Regions from separate parts of the Devosia rhizosphaerae genome, predicted to be linked through region 2. Evidence: predicted binding sites of a transcription regulator. Region 2 holds the regulator's gene; the other holds the start of a gene.
The links. Region 2 encodes PhoB, which activates phosphate uptake and scavenging genes when phosphate is short. Its sites were predicted from a motif close to TGTCATNNANCTGTCAT; they were not measured.
Positions count from the first base shown of each region.

Region 1 (8,910 bases), 350 kb from region 2:
GAGTTGCGCTTTGCGGTCACTCAGATGAACAGTAGGTGAACAGTTTTGTGGGCTTGGAGGTGCGCTTTGGCGACTGATCTGGTGCTGCTGCCGGGGCTGGAATGCGATGCGCGGCTCTGGCGAGATGTCATCATAGGGCTTGGCGATGCCGTCCGGCCGATGGTTGCCGACCTGACGCAGGACGATTCGATCACCGCCATGGCCGCGCGGACGCTCGCCAGTGCACCGGTGCGCTTTGCCATGGCAGGGCTCTCCATGGGCGGCTATGTGGCGCTCGAGATCATGCGACAGGCGCCCGAGCGGGTGAGCCATCTGGCGCTGCTCGATACCACTGCGCGCCCGGATGATGAGGCCCGCAAGGAGGTCAGGCGGGCGGGTATGGACGCAGTGCGGCAGGGCAAACATTTGCTGATCGCACGGGCCAAGCTGCCCGGTCTTCTCGCGCCGCAAAATCTCGACACGGCGCTGGCGGAGGAGATTGTCGCGATGGCGCAACGCACCGGCCCCGAATCTTATCTCCGCCAGCAAACTGCCATCATGGCTCGCATCGACAGCCGGCCGTTTCTCGCCGAGATCACTGTGCCCACGCTGGTCGGAGTGGGGGCGCTCGATACTTTAACTTCGCCCGAACTGGCGCAGGAAATGGCCGCCGCGATGCCGGGGAGCAGGCTGGTGGAGTTTCCGGCGGCGGGCCATATGGCCACCATGGAAGCGCCAGAAGCGGTGGTGGCAGCGATGCGGGAGTGGCTAGCGCGGTAGCTCGCTAGGCCGCACGATCCGGTTGATGTGCCCCATCTTGCGGCCCAGTCGGGCCTCGGCCTTTCCATAAAGATGGGCTTGGCTGGTGCCGCCCAATTGCTTGGGGACGCCGAACACCTCCTCGCCAATGAGATTTTCCATCACCACGTCGGCCATCCGTGTCGGGTCGCCGAGCGGCCAGCCGAGCACCGCGCGGATGTGCTGCTCGAATTGATCGGTCAGGCAGACAGCTTCGGTCCAATGACCCGAATTGTGCACGCGAGGCGCGATCTCGTTGACGAGCAGGGTTGACCGGCTGTCGCCGGCTACCACGAAGAATTCAACGCCCAGCACGCCGACATAGTCGAGCGCGATGACAATCGCCTTGGCGATCATGCCGGCGTGCTTTTCGATTGCCGGAGGAAGGGCGGCCGGCACGGTGCTGGTATGAAGGATATGATGCTTGTGGACGTTTTCGGCGGCGTCGAAGGCTCGCACTTCGCCCGCAAGGTTGCGCGCGACAACGACCGAGATTTCCTTTTCGAAAGCGACAAAGGCTTCCAACACCAGGGGCTTGGGTTGGAGTTCCGCGAAGGCTGCCTCTGCCTCGCTGCGCTCTCTGATGATGCGTTGGCCCTTGCCGTCATAGCCGAGCCGCGTCGTCTTGAGCACCGCAGGCAGGCCGAGGTCGTCGAGTGCAGCTTCCAAATCCGACAGCGTCTCTATGGGGCGGTGTGCGGCTACGGGAATATTCTTGGACGCCAGAAAGCTCTTCTCAAGGAGCCGGTCCTGCGAGATCGCCAGGGCCTTGGCGCCGGGGCGGAGTGGCCTGCGAGCGGCGAGGAACTCAGCAGTTGCTGCCGGCACGTTCTCGAACTCGTAGGTGATAACATCCACCGCGCCTGCGAAGCTCGCCAGGGCCGCTTCGTCCTCATATGCCGCAACTGTCTTGTGGGGCGTCACTTCGAAGGCAGGGCTTGCCGGATCGGGGCAGAAGATGTGCGTGCGCATGCCAATCCGGCTCGCGGCTAGGGACAACATGCGGCCTAATTGGCCGCCACCAAGAATGCCGATGGTGCTGCCCTGCGGCAGTGGCGAGAGATCTTGAGCCAAGGGATTACTCGGTGTCGGTGGGAAACTGCGGAACTGCCGCGCTCTGCCGCGCCCGATAGGCGTCGAGGCGATCAGCAAGATCATCATCGGAGAGGGCTAGGACGGCCACAGCCAACAGCGCCGCGTTGATCGCGCCGGGCTCACCAATCGCCAGCGTGCCCACCGGAATGCCGCCGGGCATCTGCACGATCGAGAGCAGGCTGTCCTGGCCGCTCAGCGCCTTGGAGCGGACGGGAACGCCGAAGACGGGCAGCGGTGTCATTGCAGCGATCATGCCCGGCAGGTGTGCGGCCCCACCTGCACCCGCGATGATGATCTTGAAACCCTCGTACCGGGCGTTGGCTGCGAAATCGACCAGCCTGTCGGGGGTGCGATGCGCTGAAACGATGCGCGCCTCATACTCGACTTCCAGCGCCTCCAGCGTTTCAGCGGCAAGCCGCATAGTAGGCCAGTCGGATTGGCTGCCCATAACGATGGCAACAGGCGGTTTGGTCAGCATAGAGCCACTCCCTCAAGCTCCACAAAGCGCGGATTTAGCCCGCTTTGGTTCATGGCACAAGCGCATGCACCCTAGGCGATGATGTCAGGGAGGAGGATGTTTTCGAGCTGGACGATACGATCCTTGAGCGAGAGCTTTCGTTTTTTGAGGCGCTGGATCAGCATGCGGTCGGCTACATGCGAATGCGTCAACGTCTCGATAGCAGCGTCGAGATCGGCATGTTCCTGGCGCTTGGTTGCCAGCTCAAGCCCCAGGCTCGCTTCCTGTTCCTTGCTCAGCGGATACATCGGCAGACCGCCCCTCAACGCCCCGGATCTGCTCCTACAGATAACGCAAAACCGTTGGATTTGCACCTGTTTTCCGATGTGATCGGAAAGGCGTCGACAAATGACGAAAGTTTTGTGACGATCGGTTCGTCCAAATATCTTCTAGGAGTTGTTATGACGACTGAAGGCCACGTTGCGGCGCTCGAACGCCGCCATCAGGAGTTGGACCGGCAGATCCTGTCCGCGACACAGAACTCGCAGACCAACGATCTTCAGGTCAGCGCTCTCAAGCGCAAGAAGCTCGAGGTGAAGGACGAACTCTACCGATTGAGGCAATCTGCACAGTGATTTAGCGGCGTAGTTTCCCTGCTGGGGGAAGAAGGGTCACAGCCAATGCTGCGGCCCTTTTTTGTGCCCTGCTAGATGCCGAATACGCCGCGAGCGCCGTCCCAGACCAGCTTGAGGGCAAGCAGGAAAACCAGCCAGTAGGCGATTCGATAGAACAGCTTCATCGAAACGCGGCGGACCAGCCAGATGCCGGCGAAGACGCCGATCAGCCCCACCGGAGCTAAAGCCGCGGAAAGCTGGAGATTGTGCACGTTCAACTGCCCAAGGAAAAAATAGGGGATCAGCTTGGCGGAGTTGACGATCGCAAAGAAGACCGCGGAGGTGCCAGCGTAGATTGCCGGTGGCAGACGCTGCGGCAAGACATAGATCTGGAATGGGGGGCCGCCGGTATGGCTGATGAAGCTGGTAAAGCCGGCAAACCCACCCCAGAACGTGCCCCACGGCTTGGACGGTGGCAGACCCTCGAGCTTCTTGCGAATCGGCAGGATGGCATCGAGCACAAAGAGCAAGGTGACAACGCCAACAAACAGCAGCACCGCCGCCTCTGAAACCACTGCCCACAAAGCCCAGCCGATCAAGGTGCCGACGGCAGCGCCTGGCAGCATGATCCAGATGATCTGCCAGTTGAACTCCTTGCGATAGGCATAGACCGCCACCGCGTCCATTACCAGAAGCACTGGCAGCATCATGCCCGCAGCATCACGCGGCGGCATCACGAGGCTGAGCAGCGGCACGCCGACCATGCCCAGGCTACCCAAAAGTCCCGCCTTGGAGAGGCCAACAATCAGAACGGCAGTGATAGCGACGGCGACGAAATAGATATCGAAAGGAGGCATGGAGAATCCGGTGAGGCAGGCGCCTCACTCGGTACGCTTCAGATCGTCAGTGTCAATCGGCTTGGCCATTGCATCGGAGCGCATGGCGTCGTCGAGCAGGTTCATGGAGTTGCGGAGCATGCCGATGTAAGCCAACTCGTCGCTGCGCACCTCGAAGCTGTCGACCAGCAATTGATTGTCGTGTCGCTCGAAGGCGCGTGCCAGCCGGTCGGCCTCTTCGGGAGGGCGGCCAAGCTTGACCAGAACCTGCGCGCCAAGGCTGAGCGCGGACAGGAAAGTTTCCCGCTCGAAGACTTCCACGCCCAGCGCCATCAGGTCGTGGGCGTGGCCACGGTCAACGGCGCGAGCGGCAATGGCGACGTGCGGGAAATGCCGCCGCAGATTGCGAGCGATGGCAAGGATACGGTCGCGGCCGGCCACGGCAATCACGACCAGTTCCGCATCGGCGACGCCGGCAGAGTGTAACAGGTCCACCCGCGCACCATCGCCGTAAAACACCTTGACCCCGAACCGCCGCACCAATTCGATCTGGGCCGGATCGTCGTCGATCAGGGTCATGTCGAACCCTTGCGCCCGCAGCATGCGGGTGACGATCTGGCCGAACCGTCCATAGCCGAGGACGACGATCTTGCGATGTTCGTCAAACGTGTCTCCGGTGCGGCGATCGCCGCGCGCGTCGAGGCGCGGCGCCACCAGCCGGTCAAAGAGGAGCAGCAGGACCGGTGTCGTCATCATCGTCAGCGCCACCGCGACCACCAGGAGGTCATAGTCACCCTGAGGGAGAGCGTTGGCGCTCTGGGCGAACTGCAGCACGACAAACGCGAACTCGCCAGCCTGACTAAGCAGAATGGCGACCAAGAGCCGATCACCCAGATGCATGCGGAAGAGCGAGGCCAAAACGAAGAGGATGACAATCTTGATGCTGACGATGGCAAGGACTGTCGCCAGCAGCCGCAGCGGCTCCGCCCAAAGCACCGAGAAGGCAATGGACATGCCCACGGAGATGAAGAATAGGCCAAGCAGCAATCCCTTGAAGGGCTCAATATTGCTTTCGAGTTCGTGGCGGTACTCGCTATCGGCGAGCAACACGCCGCCAATGAAAGCGCCCAGAGCAGGCGACAGACCCGCATATTGCGTGAGGAGGGCTGCACCCACGACGAGCGCCAGGCCAAGCGCGGTGAAAGCTTCGCGCACGCCCGTACGCGCCACCCAACGGAGAAGAGGCCGTACCAGGAAGCGGCCGGCGGTCATGGCGGCGACAAAGGTACCAATGAGGATAAGGGGTGTCACCCAGGCTGCCGGGTTCTCCAGTACGGCGACGGCCGCTCCCACCTCCGCATCAACCGCTGCACTTGTTGAACTGAGCGCCAGGAGCGGGACGGCGGCAAGGATCGGAATGACTGCGACATCCTGGACAAGCAGGATGGCAAGGCTGCCGCGTCCGGCGTCAGTGCGGGTGATATCGCGCTGCTGGGCGGTCTGCATCGCAATAGCGGTGGAGCTCATGGCGAGCGCCAGGCCGATGATGATCGACGTGTTGAGCGCAAAGTCCAATGCGGTGAACACGAAAGCAAGTGCGGCGGCAGTAAGCAGGAGTTGCGTGACGCCGAGACCCATGACCTTGTTGCGCATGCGCCAGATTTCGCTGGGCTGCAGGTCCAGGCCGATCAGGAACAGCATCATGACGATGCCAAATTCGGCTATATGCCGGATGGTATCGCTGTCGGATACGAGCCCCAGGCCGTAGGGGCCAATCAGAACGCCGGCGGCGAGATAGCCTAGAACGGTGCCAAGCCCTAGGGCCTTGGCGAGCGGCACCAGGGCCACCGTGGCCGCAAGCAAGACGAAAATGGCAAGCAGGAGGTTGTTTTCCAAACTGTCCCCCTACTTGCCTGGCGGTTAGTCGTCCGAGTTGTTCTTGAGCGACTTGAGCTTGGAGAACACTGAGTCGGCGTCGAAATCGTCCTGCGCCTCGGCAGGACGGCGGTCATGCTCGCCGAACTCGCCTGCACCCGCTTCGGCGTGAGCGCGTCCACCAGCCCGAGCCAGCGCTTCCTCGGCGGTCATCAGCATGGTGCCTTCGTCAGCTTCGTCCGGTCCCGCCGTGCCCTTGGAGGCGCGCTTGACTTCGAGATCAAGGTCGATCTGGCTGCAGAGACCAAGGGTGACTGGATCCATCGCCGTCAAGTTCGGCGCGTTCCAGTGGGTCGATTCACGCACTGATTCGATCGTAGACTTGGTGGTGCCCACGAGTCGCATGATTTGCGCATCCTTGAGCTCGGGGTGGTTGCGCACCAGCCACTTGATGGCGTTTGGACGCTCATTGCGCCGGGAAATCGGTGTGTAGCGAGGGCCTTTGCGCTTGGCGGCGGCAACGCGAACCTTAGGGTCGCTCAGCTTCATGCGGTAGCTCGGATCGGCTTCGGCCTTCTCGATCTCTTCGCGCGTCAGCTGACCGTTCTGAATGGGGTTCGCACCCATGATACCGCCAGCGACATCACCATCGGCAATGCCCTGGACCTCCAGCGGGTGCAGCGTGCAGAAGGCGGCGATCTGCTCGAACGACAGCGCAGTGTTGTCGACCAACCAGACGGCCGTCGCCTTGGGCATCAACAGGGGCTGGGTCATCATAAATCACTCCACGTGGCGCGGCGGGTCTTCCTCCCGGCCGCTCCGCCTCTTTGCTTCATGCTGAGGGGAACATCGGCAATATAGGCGTTCGGCCGCGAAATCGCAATGATGTTGTCCTAGAACTGGGTGCCAAACTGCGTGGTGAGAACGACTTTCCCCAAATGAGCGCGCGATTCCATCAATTGGTGGGCCGCGGCCGCGTCGGCAAGCGGAAAGCAGGTGATGGCGGGCTTGGGAATGTTGGGCTGTTCGAGTGCCGGCAGCAGATCACGGCGGATGCGGGCGGCGATCTCCGCCTTGGTAGCGCTGCTCTGCGGGCGCAGGGTGGAACCGGAGAGGGTGAGTTGCTTGGCCATGATCGTGCGCAGGGACAGCGTGGCCTTGGCGCCATCAAGGGTTGAGACCTGAACGACATGGGCGCCGCGAGCGCAAGCTGCGAGGTTAACCTCCGCCATGGGGCCGCCAACGACGTCAATGATGCGGTCCACGCCGCGCCCCTCGGTCAGCTCCAGCGCGCGGGCGGCAATATCCTCGCTGGTGTAGTCGATCGTGGCGATGGCACCCAAGGTGCGCGCATAGCGGGCCTTTTGTGGGCTCGACACCACTCCGATAGCGCGCGCCCCTAGAATGGTGGCGATCTGGATGGTGGCTCCCCCGATGCCGCCGGAGGCGCCGTGCGCAAGAACGGTCATCCCGCTCGTGAGGCCGGCCCGCATCACTAGGGATTGGGTGATGGTGAACCAGGTCTCGGGCAAGGCGGCTGCCTCGGCGACGGCCCAGCCATCGGGCGTGGGAAGTACCTGGCCAGCGGGTACTGCAGCATATTCGGCGTAGCCTCCGCCATTGGTGAGCGCCATCACCCGGTCACCCACTCGCCAGGCAGTGACGTTTTTCCCAACAGCGGCGATCTCGCCGGCGATCTCGAGCCCGGGAAGCGGGGAGGCGCCGGGCGGTGGATCATAATGGCCGCGGCGTTGCGCTAGGTCAGGGCCGTTCACACCGGCTGCCGCAACGCGGATCAGCACGTCGTCTGGCCCCGTTGAGGGGAGAGGTTCGCTCCTGGCTTGCAGTGCTTGGGGGCCGCCGGGTTGAACAATTGCAACGGCAGTCATCTGTGAGGGGATGTTCATGGTGCGATGCTGGCCCGAACAGGCTTGCGGGGCAAGTCCCACCCGCTAATCTGAAGGCAGCAATTGAGGAGTTCGTCATGGACGAGGAAATCAGAAAACCGACCAGCCATCAGGTCGGCATGCACATTGAAACAATGTCGGTGGAGGAACTGGCCGAACGCATCAAATTGCTCGAAGCGGAGATCGAGCGGCTGCGCGCCGCGATCGGCGCCCGCAACGCCAGCCGGCGCGCTGCAGATGCCGCCTTCAACCTTTAGGCTCGATCACGTCCAAAGCGTTGTAAAACAAACAGAACCTACGTCACATATGCAACCAGAAAGGTATGTTCATCGTTCTCTCGTCCGACTGTTAGCATTAACGGGACCTTTCGATTGTCCCGCAAAGGCGCTAGCATCGTAGATTGAAGGTCCTTGGAGTAGGAGTGTGGATCATGCTGGAAGGACGAGATGCAATTCTGGAAGGCGTCATGCCAATGGACGTTGACCAGCTTCGGCGCCTGGAGCAGGGCGGTTTAGACGGCCAGTCTGCTGATGGTCTGGCCCGGCTCCAAGCAAAAGGCTGGATCGACAGCATCGGTGGCGTGCATCTGATCACCTTGACGGGACGGACCTTGCTCGAGCGTTCGCCATACGGCCTGAGTTGATCCTGCTACTGGTAGGCTGCGATCAGGGTTAAGAAATCGACTCCTGTTAACGCGCAATTAACTTCTGTGCGGTAACTTGGCATTATTCAGATTGTTCTGGATTTTGCAGAGTGATTTCTCCCTCTGTTTGACGCCTCCCTGTTAACTTTGAGAGCCGTTTTTACGGCTCTTTTTTCTTTTGGCGCTACGCTCTGCCGAAGAGATCTAGCAACCGCCAAAACTTGCCTCCGCCGGGATGACCTTGTGGTCATCTGCGCATAGGATGGGCCAGTGACGAGGAGAGCCAAGTGAGCGAGCCGAACGAAAAGGGCGCCATTGCCATCGGGCCGCGCATCGTAGCCTCTGGCGGGTTTGAACTGCTGTACCGGGAAGGCATGGCACTTATTGAAGAGGTAGCCACCTATCTTGACGGCGAAGGGCGTGCGGACAGCCGTATCCTCAGTCGCGAGGCCTCGTTCCTTTACGCAACAGAGTCCATGCGTCTAACCACTCGCCTCATGCAACTTGCCTCCTGGCTCTTGTTGCAGCGCGCGGTGAACGAGGGCGAGATCAGCAAGGAAAACGCCCGCTCGGAAAAGGAGAAGGTCAAGTTCTCGGCGACGCCCTCAGGGCGTGGTGGCCCGGGTTACGACCAACTGCCACAGGCTCTGCGCGATTACATCGATCAAGGTGACCGGCTGTTTGATCGGGTCATGCAACTGGATAC
Region 1 is NZ_CP126539.1:926,284-935,193, forward strand. It holds gene QOV41_RS04455 (alpha/beta fold hydrolase) at 67-759, shown strand; gene QOV41_RS04460 (5-(carboxyamino)imidazole ribonucleotide synthase) at 748-1,851, opposite strand; gene purE (5-(carboxyamino)imidazole ribonucleotide mutase) at 1,856-2,350, opposite strand; gene QOV41_RS04470 (YdcH family protein) at 2,422-2,637, opposite strand; gene QOV41_RS04475 (YdcH family protein) at 2,791-2,964, shown strand; gene QOV41_RS04480 (sulfite exporter TauE/SafE family protein) at 3,036-3,800, opposite strand; gene QOV41_RS04485 (monovalent cation:proton antiporter-2 (CPA2) family protein) at 3,825-5,675, opposite strand; gene QOV41_RS04490 (DUF1013 domain-containing protein) at 5,700-6,428, opposite strand; gene QOV41_RS04495 (NAD(P)H-quinone oxidoreductase) at 6,548-7,561, opposite strand; gene QOV41_RS04500 (DUF1192 domain-containing protein) at 7,639-7,818, shown strand; gene QOV41_RS04505 (hypothetical protein) at 7,992-8,204, shown strand; gene rcdA (protease adaptor protein RcdA) at 8,492-8,910, shown strand, end outside.
Region 1: QOV41_RS04475 (YdcH family protein) is a predicted target of PhoB. The motif match lies at 2,741-2,757, and genes of this name have one in related genera.

Region 2 (8,910 bases):
TCGACGGGGAATGGGTCGGCGCCGAGGGCGTGGAGAACATCAACCCCTCCAATACCTCCGAAGTTGTGGGCGTCTATGCCCGCGCATCGGCTGAGGAAACCAAACAGGCGATTGCGGCAGCCAAGGCGGCATTCCCCGCCTGGTCGCGCTCGGGCTTGCTGGAACGCCATGCGATCCTGCGCAAGGCGGCCGATGAAATCCTCGCCCGCAAGCAAGAGCTGGGTGAACTGCTGAGCCGTGAAGAGGGCAAGACACTGGTTGAAGGCATCGGCGAGGTCACTCGCGCCGGTCAGATCTTCGACTTCTTTGCCGGCGAAGTGCTGCGCCTCACGGGAGAAGTGGTGCCGTCGGTCCGCCCCGGCGTCGGTGTCGAGATCACGCGCGAGCCGATTGGTGTCATCGGCCTCATCACACCCTGGAACTTCCCGATCGCTATTCCAAGCTGGAAGATTGCCCCCGCCCTGGCCTATGGCAACACCGTCGTCATCAAACCGGCGGACCTCGTGCCCGGCTCGACCTGGGCCATCGTCGACATCCTGGTGCGGGCAGGCCTGCCCAAGGGCGTCCTGAACCTCGTCATGGGCAAGGGCTCGGTGGTCGGCCAGACCATGCTCGACAGCAAGAACGTCCATGCCGTCAGCTTCACCGGCTCGGTTGGTACCGGCAAGCGCGTTGCGGCTGCGTCGGTTGAAGTCGGCCGCCGGTTCCAGCTGGAAATGGGCGGCAAGAACCCCACCATCGTGCTCGACGATGCCGATCTCAAAGTTGCCGTCGAGACCGTGGCACAGTCCGCCTTCTTCTCGACCGGCCAGCGCTGCACCGCCTCTTCGCGTGTCATCGTCACCGAAGGTATCCACGACCGCTTCGTGGAAGCCCTCGCTGAGCGCACGCGTAATCTGCGGGTGGGCAATGCGCTGGACAAGGACACCGAGATCGGTCCGGTGGTCGATCCTGGCCAGCTCAAGCAGGACACCGACTACATCGAGATCGGCAAGAACGAGGGCGCCAAGATTGCCGCTGGCGGCGAACGCGTCCAGAAGGACACGGAGGGCTACTTCCTGCAGCCGACGCTGTTTGTCGAGGCGACCAACAATATGCGCATCAGCCGCGAAGAGATCTTCGGGCCGGTCGCTAGCGTCATTCGGGTCAAGGATTATGAAGAGGCACTCGCCACCGCAAACGACACCGAGTTCGGTCTATCCGCTGGCATCGTGACCACCTCGCTTAAATACGCCACGCACTTCAAGCGCAATGCCGAGGCAGGCATGGTGATGGTCAACGTGCCAACCGCTGGCGTGGACTTTCACGTGCCGTTCGGGGGCCGCAAAGGCTCGAGCTATGGTCCGCGCGAGCAGGGCAAGTACGCCGCCGAGTTCTACACTCAGGTCAAGACGGCCTACACCGCGGCTGGCTAAGACGAAAAAGACTGCGCCGGCCTCGTGCCGGCGCAGTTGCATTGGCGCCCTGCCGAGAGCAGATTGGTGCCATTCGCCCGCGCGATTGCGGGCAGACGACTGAGGTTCACGAATGCCCGAGCGAGTGTCTGTGCTGGCCCCTTTCCGGCACGAGACCTTTCGCCTGCTCTGGATCGCCACCTTAGCGTCCAATCTCGGCGGTCTTGTGCAGGCGGTCGGCGCCGGGTGGATGATGACCACCCTCACGGACTCCCACAATATGGTCGCCCTGGTGCAGGCCTCGACCACCCTGCCCATCATGGTGTTCTCCATCGCAGCGGGCGCGCTGGCCGACAATTTCGACCGGCGCATAGTGATGATCATTGCCCAATCGGCAATGGCGATCATTTCCGTGGTGCTGGCGGTGCTGGGTTTCCTTGGGCTGATGACCCCCTGGCTCTTGCTAGGGTTCACCTTTCTGATTGGCTGCGGCACAGCGTTGTTCAACCCGTCTTGGCAGGCTTCCATGGGCGATATCGTGCCGCGCGACGACCTGCCCGGCGCGGTGACGCTCAACGCCATGGGCTTCAACATGATGCGCAGCGTGGGGCCAGCAGTTGGCGGCATCATCGTTGCCTTTGCCGGCGCGGCTGCGGCCTTCGCGGTCAATGCGGTTTCCTACCTCCCGCTGATCGCCGCGCTGTTCCGGTGGCAGCCGCAAGCGATCGCCAACAAGTTGCCGCGGGAGAGGTTCGGCAGCGCCATGTGGGCCGGGGTGCGCTATGCCTCGCTCTCGCCCAATCTGATGACAGTTATGCTGCGTGGTTTCCTGTTCGGCCTTGCCGCTATCGCGGTGCTGGCGCTCCTGCCTTCGGTGGCAAGCGAATATCTCGGCGGCGGCGCCCTGGGCTATGGCGCGTTGTTGGGGTGCTTTGGCGTTGGTGCCATCGGAGGCGCCTTCCTCAACGGAAGGGTGCGCGAGCGCTACAGCAATGAGATCATCGTGCGCATTGCCTGCGTGGTGTTCGCGGTCTCCTGTGTCGGCCTGGGCTTCAGCCGCGAAATCGTGCTGAGCTGTCTCATTCTCTTGCCAGCGGGCGCGGGCTGGGTGCTGGCGCTGTCACTGTTCAACGTCTCCGTTCAGCTCTCAACGCCCCGTTGGGTTGTGGGGCGGGCGCTATCGCTCTACCAAACGGCTACTTTCGGCGGCATGGCACTGGGCAGCTGGCTCTGGGGCAGTGTCGCCGATCTGTCCGCACCGAGCTGGTCACTCGCCTTGGCGGGGGTGACGCTCCTTGCCTGTGCTCTGGTGGGTCTCAAGCTGCCGCTGCCGCAGTTCAGCTCACGCGACCTCAGCCCGCTCAATGCCTTCAACGAACCGGTGCTCAAGCTCGAGATGCGGCCGCGGAGTGGGCCGGTGATGGTGATGGTGGACTATCAGATCGTCCAGGAAGACATTCCCGCTTTCCTCCGGCTAATGAGTGAGCGCCGCCGTATCCGCATCCGCGATGGTGCGCGGCAATGGGCGCTGCTGCGGGACCTCGAACGCCCAGAGATCTGGGTGGAGAGCTATCACGTGCCCACCTGGGTGGACTATGTGCGCCACAATCTGCGGCGTACCAAGGCCGATGCCGAGAACCTGCAGAGCTTGCGGGCGCTGCACCGGGGCGAGGGACCGCCCCATGTCCACCGCATGATCGAGCGGCAGACCGTGCCGCAGGTCGACGACATGCCGCTCCGGGAGAGCCCCGAGCACTAGGCCACTTGGGCGAAGCGCTCGTCGAAAGCGTAGCCCGCGCCGCGAACGGTCCGGATCGGGTCGATCTCGCGGCCGCGATTGATGGCACGACGGAGACGACCGATATGGACATCCACTGTCCGCTCATCGACATAGACGTCATTGCCCCAGACACCATCGAGCAATTGCTCGCGCGAATAGACCCGGCCGGGATGGCGCATGAGATATTCGAGTAGTCGATACTCGGTGGGACCAAGATGGACGTCGCGATTGCCGCGGCGGACGCGGTGGGTGGTGCGATCGAGTTCGAGATCGCCGACCTTGAGCGAAGCGGTCACCAGATTGGGGTTCGCCCGTCGCAGAAGTGCATGGATTCGGGCCATCAGTTCGGGAACAGAAAACGGCTTTACGACGTAGTCGTCCGCACCTGTGGCAAGGCCCCGCACCCGTTCTTCTTCCTCGCCGCGTGCGGTCAGCATGATGATCGGCACCCGCGCGGTCTCGTCGCGCGCCCGCAAGCGCCGGCACAGTTCGATGCCGGAGATCTCGGGCAGCATCCAGTCAAGCAGGATCAGATCGGGCAGCTTTTGCTGGATCTGGACCTGGGCCTCGTCACCGGTTTCAGCAGTCAGGACCCGAAAGCCTTCGGCCTCAAGATTATAGCGCAAGAGAATGGCGATATCGCCTTCGTCTTCGACGACGAGAATTGTAGCCGACATGGCTTAAACCTTGATCTGCTTGCGCTCGAGCTCTTCGACATTGCTCCCGAGCTGCTTGCCGGTCTGCAGATAGTAGGCGCGCTCCGCAATGTTGGTGGCGTGGTCGCCGATGCGTTCCAGGCTCTTGGCGCAAAACAGCAAATGCGTGCAGGAGGTGATGTTGCGCGGATCTTCCATCATGTAGGTGAGCAGCTCACGGAACAACGAGGTGTGCATCGCATCGACCTCGTCATCGCGGTTGCAGACCTCGACGGCAGCGGCGGCGTCCCGATTGGAATAGGCGTCCAGCGCCTGCTTTAGCTGCCGCATTACCAATGCCGTCATGTTGCGGACGCCATTGTAGAAAGTTGGCTGCAGGTTGAGCCCATCGAGTTTCAGGGAGCGCCGGGCCAATTGCTTGGCCATGTCACCAATGCGCTCGAGGTCCCCCGCGACATGGATGGAGGTAATGATGGCGCGTAGATCGCTCGCCATCGGCTGACGACGAGCAATCATCGAAACCGCCATTTCGTCGATCCGGCGCTCCATGTCGTCGATGCGCTGATCGGCGATGATGGTCAAATCGGCGAGCTCGCGATCAAGCTTGAGCAGGGCCTTGGTGCCATTCTCGATGGAAACTTCCACTTCACCGCCCATTTCGGCGATGGCTTGAGCGAGCGCATTGAGTTCGTCGCTATAGGACTGAACGATATGGTCGGCGCCGGTATTTGGCATTGGTTTTCCTCCTCGATGCGCCCGGTCAGCCGATCCGGCCCATGATGTAGTCTTGTGTTTGCTTGTGCACCGGGTTGGTGAAGATCTCTTCGGTGACGCCTTCTTCGATCAGCTTGCCCAAGTGGAAGAAAGCGGTCTTCTGCGAGACGCGGGCGGCCTGCTGCATGGAGTGTGTCACGATCACGATCGTGAAGTTCTCGCGCAGTTCATCGATGAGTTCCTCGATGATTGCGGTTGCGATAGGGTCGAGAGCCGAGCAGGGTTCATCCATCAGGATTACTTCAGGGCCAACTGCGATCGCGCGCGCAATGCAGAGGCGCTGCTGCTGACCGCCGGACAGACCTGTACCCGGCTCGTATAGGCGGTCCTTCACCTCTTCGAAGAGACCCGCCTTGCGGAGTGAGGAGACAACGATCTCGTCCAAATCGGCTTTGGAACGCGCAATGCCGTGGATCTTAGGACCGTAGGCTACGTTCTCGTAAATCGACTTGGGGAATGGGTTCGGCTTCTGGAACACCATGCCGATACGGGCGCGCAGTTCCACCACATCGAGATCCGTGTCGTAGATGTCTTCGCCATCAAGCCTGATCTGGCCTCCAACCTTGGCGCCCTCGATGGTGTCGTTCATGCGGTTGATGCAGCGCAGAAAGGTTGACTTGCCGCAGCCCGACGGCCCGATGAAGGAGGTAACTGCCCGATCGGGAATGTCGATCGAAATGCCGTGCAGAGCCTGCTTGTCGCCGTAGTGCACCGTCACGTCGCGCGCTTCGATGCGCGTTGGCGCGTTTGCAAGGTCTACGATCGCGCGTCCTGCCTCGGTGTCGCTTGTCATCTTGAGCCTACCAGTAAGCATGTCCATTTGTCAGACCTCCTAGCCCGATCAGGCACGACGCTCCAGCCGTGTCCGGAGGAAAATAGCGATGGCATTGAGCAGCAGCATCAGCCCGAGAAGCACGATGATGGCGGCGGAAGTCCTCGCTTCGAAAAAGTTTCGGTTCTCGTTGCCCTGCCACAAATAGATCTGCACGGGCAGCGCGGTAGCCGAATCCAGGGGGGTGGCTGGAATGTTCGCGATAAAGGCGCTCATGCCGATCAGCAGCAGCGGTGCCGTTTCTCCCAGCGCCTGTGCAACGCCGATAATGGTCGCGGTCAGGATGCCCGGAAACGTTAGTGGCAGAACGTGATGGAAGACCGTCTGGTTCTTGGAGGCGCCCAGGCCAAGTGCCGCCTGGCGCAAGGAGGGCGGTACGGCGCGCAGGGAAGATCGCGTGGCGATGATGATGGTGGGCAGGGTCATCAAAGTCAGCACCAAGCCGCCAACCAGCGGTGCGGAGCGGGGCAAGCCAAGATAATTGATGAACACTGCTGCGCCGAGCAGGCCGAAGACGATGGAAGGCACTGCTGCAAGATTGTTGATGTTAATCTCGATGAGGTCGGTCCAGCGGTTCTTGGGCGCAAACTCCTCCAAGTAGATCGCGCTCGCCACGCCGATCGGCACGGCCAGCACAATCACCACGATCATCATGTAAAGCGAGCCCATGAAGGCACCGGCCAGACCTGCAGTGGCGGGGGCGGAACGGCTGTCAACATTGGTGAAGATATGCCAGGCGAAGTCGAAGGTGATGATGCCTTCGGCCACAAAGCGATCAGCGAGCTGCCTTGTCTCGGCAGAAAGCTGCTGACGTGCATCGGCTAATTCGCGGTTGATAGTCCCTTTGAGCCAGTTATCTGTATTGGCAGAAGCCAAGATCGAGACCGGCAGAGTCTGTCCCAACACGTCAGGATTGGCAAAATACATGTCGCGCAACTGGAAGCGAGCAGCCGTCGTCACGAGTTCAAGTAGATCGCGGGTCTCGATATCGGCATCGGGCGCGCTGGTTCGTACGGCTCGCTCGACGATGGCGTTCCAGTTCGACAGGGTAACGTTACGTTGCCACTGAGCCATCGCTTGCTGGTACTCAGCAGGGGACGCGCTGTCCTGCGGCTGCGGCTGAGGCCCACCTTCGATCAGTTCGGGGTCAAAATAGGCTTCGACATGAAGAGTGGACTGCCAGAACGAGGGAAGCCCTTTGGACAGGATCATCCCGAACAGGATCGCCACGAAGCCCAGTGCGGCGACAATGGAGAGAATGCCGGCCCAGCGAAAGATCGTCTCGCTGCGATGGCGCCTTCCCAGGCTCTTGCGCACACGCTCGCGCCGGGCCTTGCTGGTATCATTGGTGGAAAGCAATGCGTCAGTCATGGCTATTCGTATTGCTCCCTGAATTTACGGACGATGTAGAGGGCCATGATATTGAGCAGCAAAGTCATGACAAACAAAGTTAGCCCGAGTGCAAAAGCAACCAGCGTCTGGGGGCTGGTGAAGGCTGCGTCGCCCGTCAGCTGATTGACGATGCTCACGGTCACAGTTGAGGTCGGCTCAGCAGGATTGAAGCGCAGGACTGGGCTGTTGCCGGCCGCCAGCACCACAATCATGGTTTCTCCGATGGCGCGGCTCACCGCGAGCAGGATCGCGCCGACGACGCCGGGAAGGGCGGCGGGCAGCAGCACCTTGCGTATGGTTTCGGACTTGGTGGCGCCCAGGCCCAAGGAACCATCGCGCATCGCGCGGGGCACCTGGGCGATGATGTCATCGCTGAGCGAAGAAATGAACGGGATGATCATGATGCCCATGACAATGCCAGCAGTCAGGGCGCTCGTGGCGCGGATGTCGAGACCGATTACATCGCCAGCAGCGGCAAGAAAGGGGCCGACCGAAACCAGCGCGAAGAAGCCGTAGACGATGGTGGGAATACCTGCCAGCACCTCAATAACCGGCTTAACCACGCTGCGCACGCGCTTGTCCGCGTATTGCGAGAGATAGATCGCCGACATAAGGCCAATTGGAACAGCCACCAGCATGGCGATGATGCTGATCATCACCGTGCCCCAAAGGAGCGGCAGGAGGCCATATTCGCCGGCGGAGCCAGAGCCAGTGCTCTGAAAGCGCGGGTTCCAGACCGTTCCGAAGAAGAAATTTTGGGGGGCGATGAAGGTAAAGAACCGGAACGCATCAGCGAGCAGCGACAGAACGATACCTATTGTGGTCAGGATAGCGACGGTCGAGCAGAGGATCAGTGCAATGCGGATTGCCAGTTCCACCTCGGTGCGCGCACGCAGGCGGAGCCCGATGCGGCGCTGCGCCAGGAAAAGACCCGCTGCACCCAGGGCCGCCGCGGCAGCAACAACAACCAAAGAGGTGACCAGTTGGAATGACTCGTATGCCCTGGCCGCTCCCATTTCCTCGGGGGACGGAGTTCCGACCACGCCGAATCCGTTGGCGAGAGCGTGCACGCGATTGACCGCAGCTTGCACCTGGACCTCGGTTAATTGCGCGGTTTCGAGTGGCAGTTGCGCCAGAATAAATCCACTTGAGACGTAGTCGCTGAAAAGCGCCCACAAACTCAGGAGGAGAATAGCGGGAAGTAGCGCAAACAGAGCGGCTAGGACGCCGTGATAGATTGGGCGGGAGTGGAGGCGGTCGCCCTTGCCGCTGGCGAGCTTGCGGCTACGCGACCAGCCGACCTGATAGGAAACTGTCAGAAGGACCAGAAGAAGTGCGGCGACTACGAGAGCGTTCACGGCGTCCTGGTCTCCTGGAGAGCCGAGGTCATCTGACCGGCCCCTGACTAATTCGAAAGGAAAGGACCCCGGCAGTGCCGGGATCCTCTATGTTCGTAGGGCGCCGGATTACTCAGGCTGGTACTGCGTGCCGTTGTTGAAGGCGTCGAGCTGCTCAGTCAGGAACTCGCTGGAAGCAGGAACCAGGCCAGCGCTTTCCAGAGCACCGCCGGCACCAGCCATCTGCTCGGACAGGAAGAAGGCTACGTAGTCTTCAATGCCGGGGATCACGCCGATATGCGCGCCCTTGACGTAGAACTGCAGCGGACGGGAGATCGGGTAATCACCCGAAGCAATGGTCTCTAGGGTCGGCTCAACACCGTCAACCGTGGCAACCTTGAGAGTGTCGCGGTTCTGGTCGTAGAAGGACAGGCCGAACACACCAATGGCTTCTGGGTTCGACTGCAGGCGAGCGAGAGTCTCAGTGTAGTCGCCAGCGATCTCGACAACCACGTCCTGACGCGGGGTCAGGCAAGCGGCTTCCATGGCATCTTCGTCCATTTCGGGCAGGCCAGCGGCCTCGCAACCGAGTTCCAGAACGCGCTCGTCGAAGACTTCGCGGGTGCCGTGGTTGGTGCCGGGGATGGCAACAAAGATGTCCTGGTCAGGCAGGGAGGAGTCGATTTCGGACCAGTTGGTGTAGGGATTGTCGACCAGTTCGCCATCGACGGGAACCTGAGCGGCA
Region 2 is NZ_CP126539.1:1,273,302-1,282,211, forward strand. It holds gene QOV41_RS06190 (aldehyde dehydrogenase family protein) at 1-1,415, shown strand, start outside; gene QOV41_RS06195 (MFS transporter) at 1,528-3,153, shown strand; gene phoB (phosphate regulon transcriptional regulator PhoB) at 3,150-3,851, opposite strand; gene phoU (phosphate signaling complex protein PhoU) at 3,855-4,565, opposite strand; gene pstB (phosphate ABC transporter ATP-binding protein PstB) at 4,591-5,397, opposite strand; gene pstA (phosphate ABC transporter permease PstA) at 5,446-6,807, opposite strand; gene pstC (phosphate ABC transporter permease subunit PstC) at 6,810-8,186, opposite strand; gene QOV41_RS06225 (PstS family phosphate ABC transporter substrate-binding protein) at 8,295-8,910, opposite strand, start outside.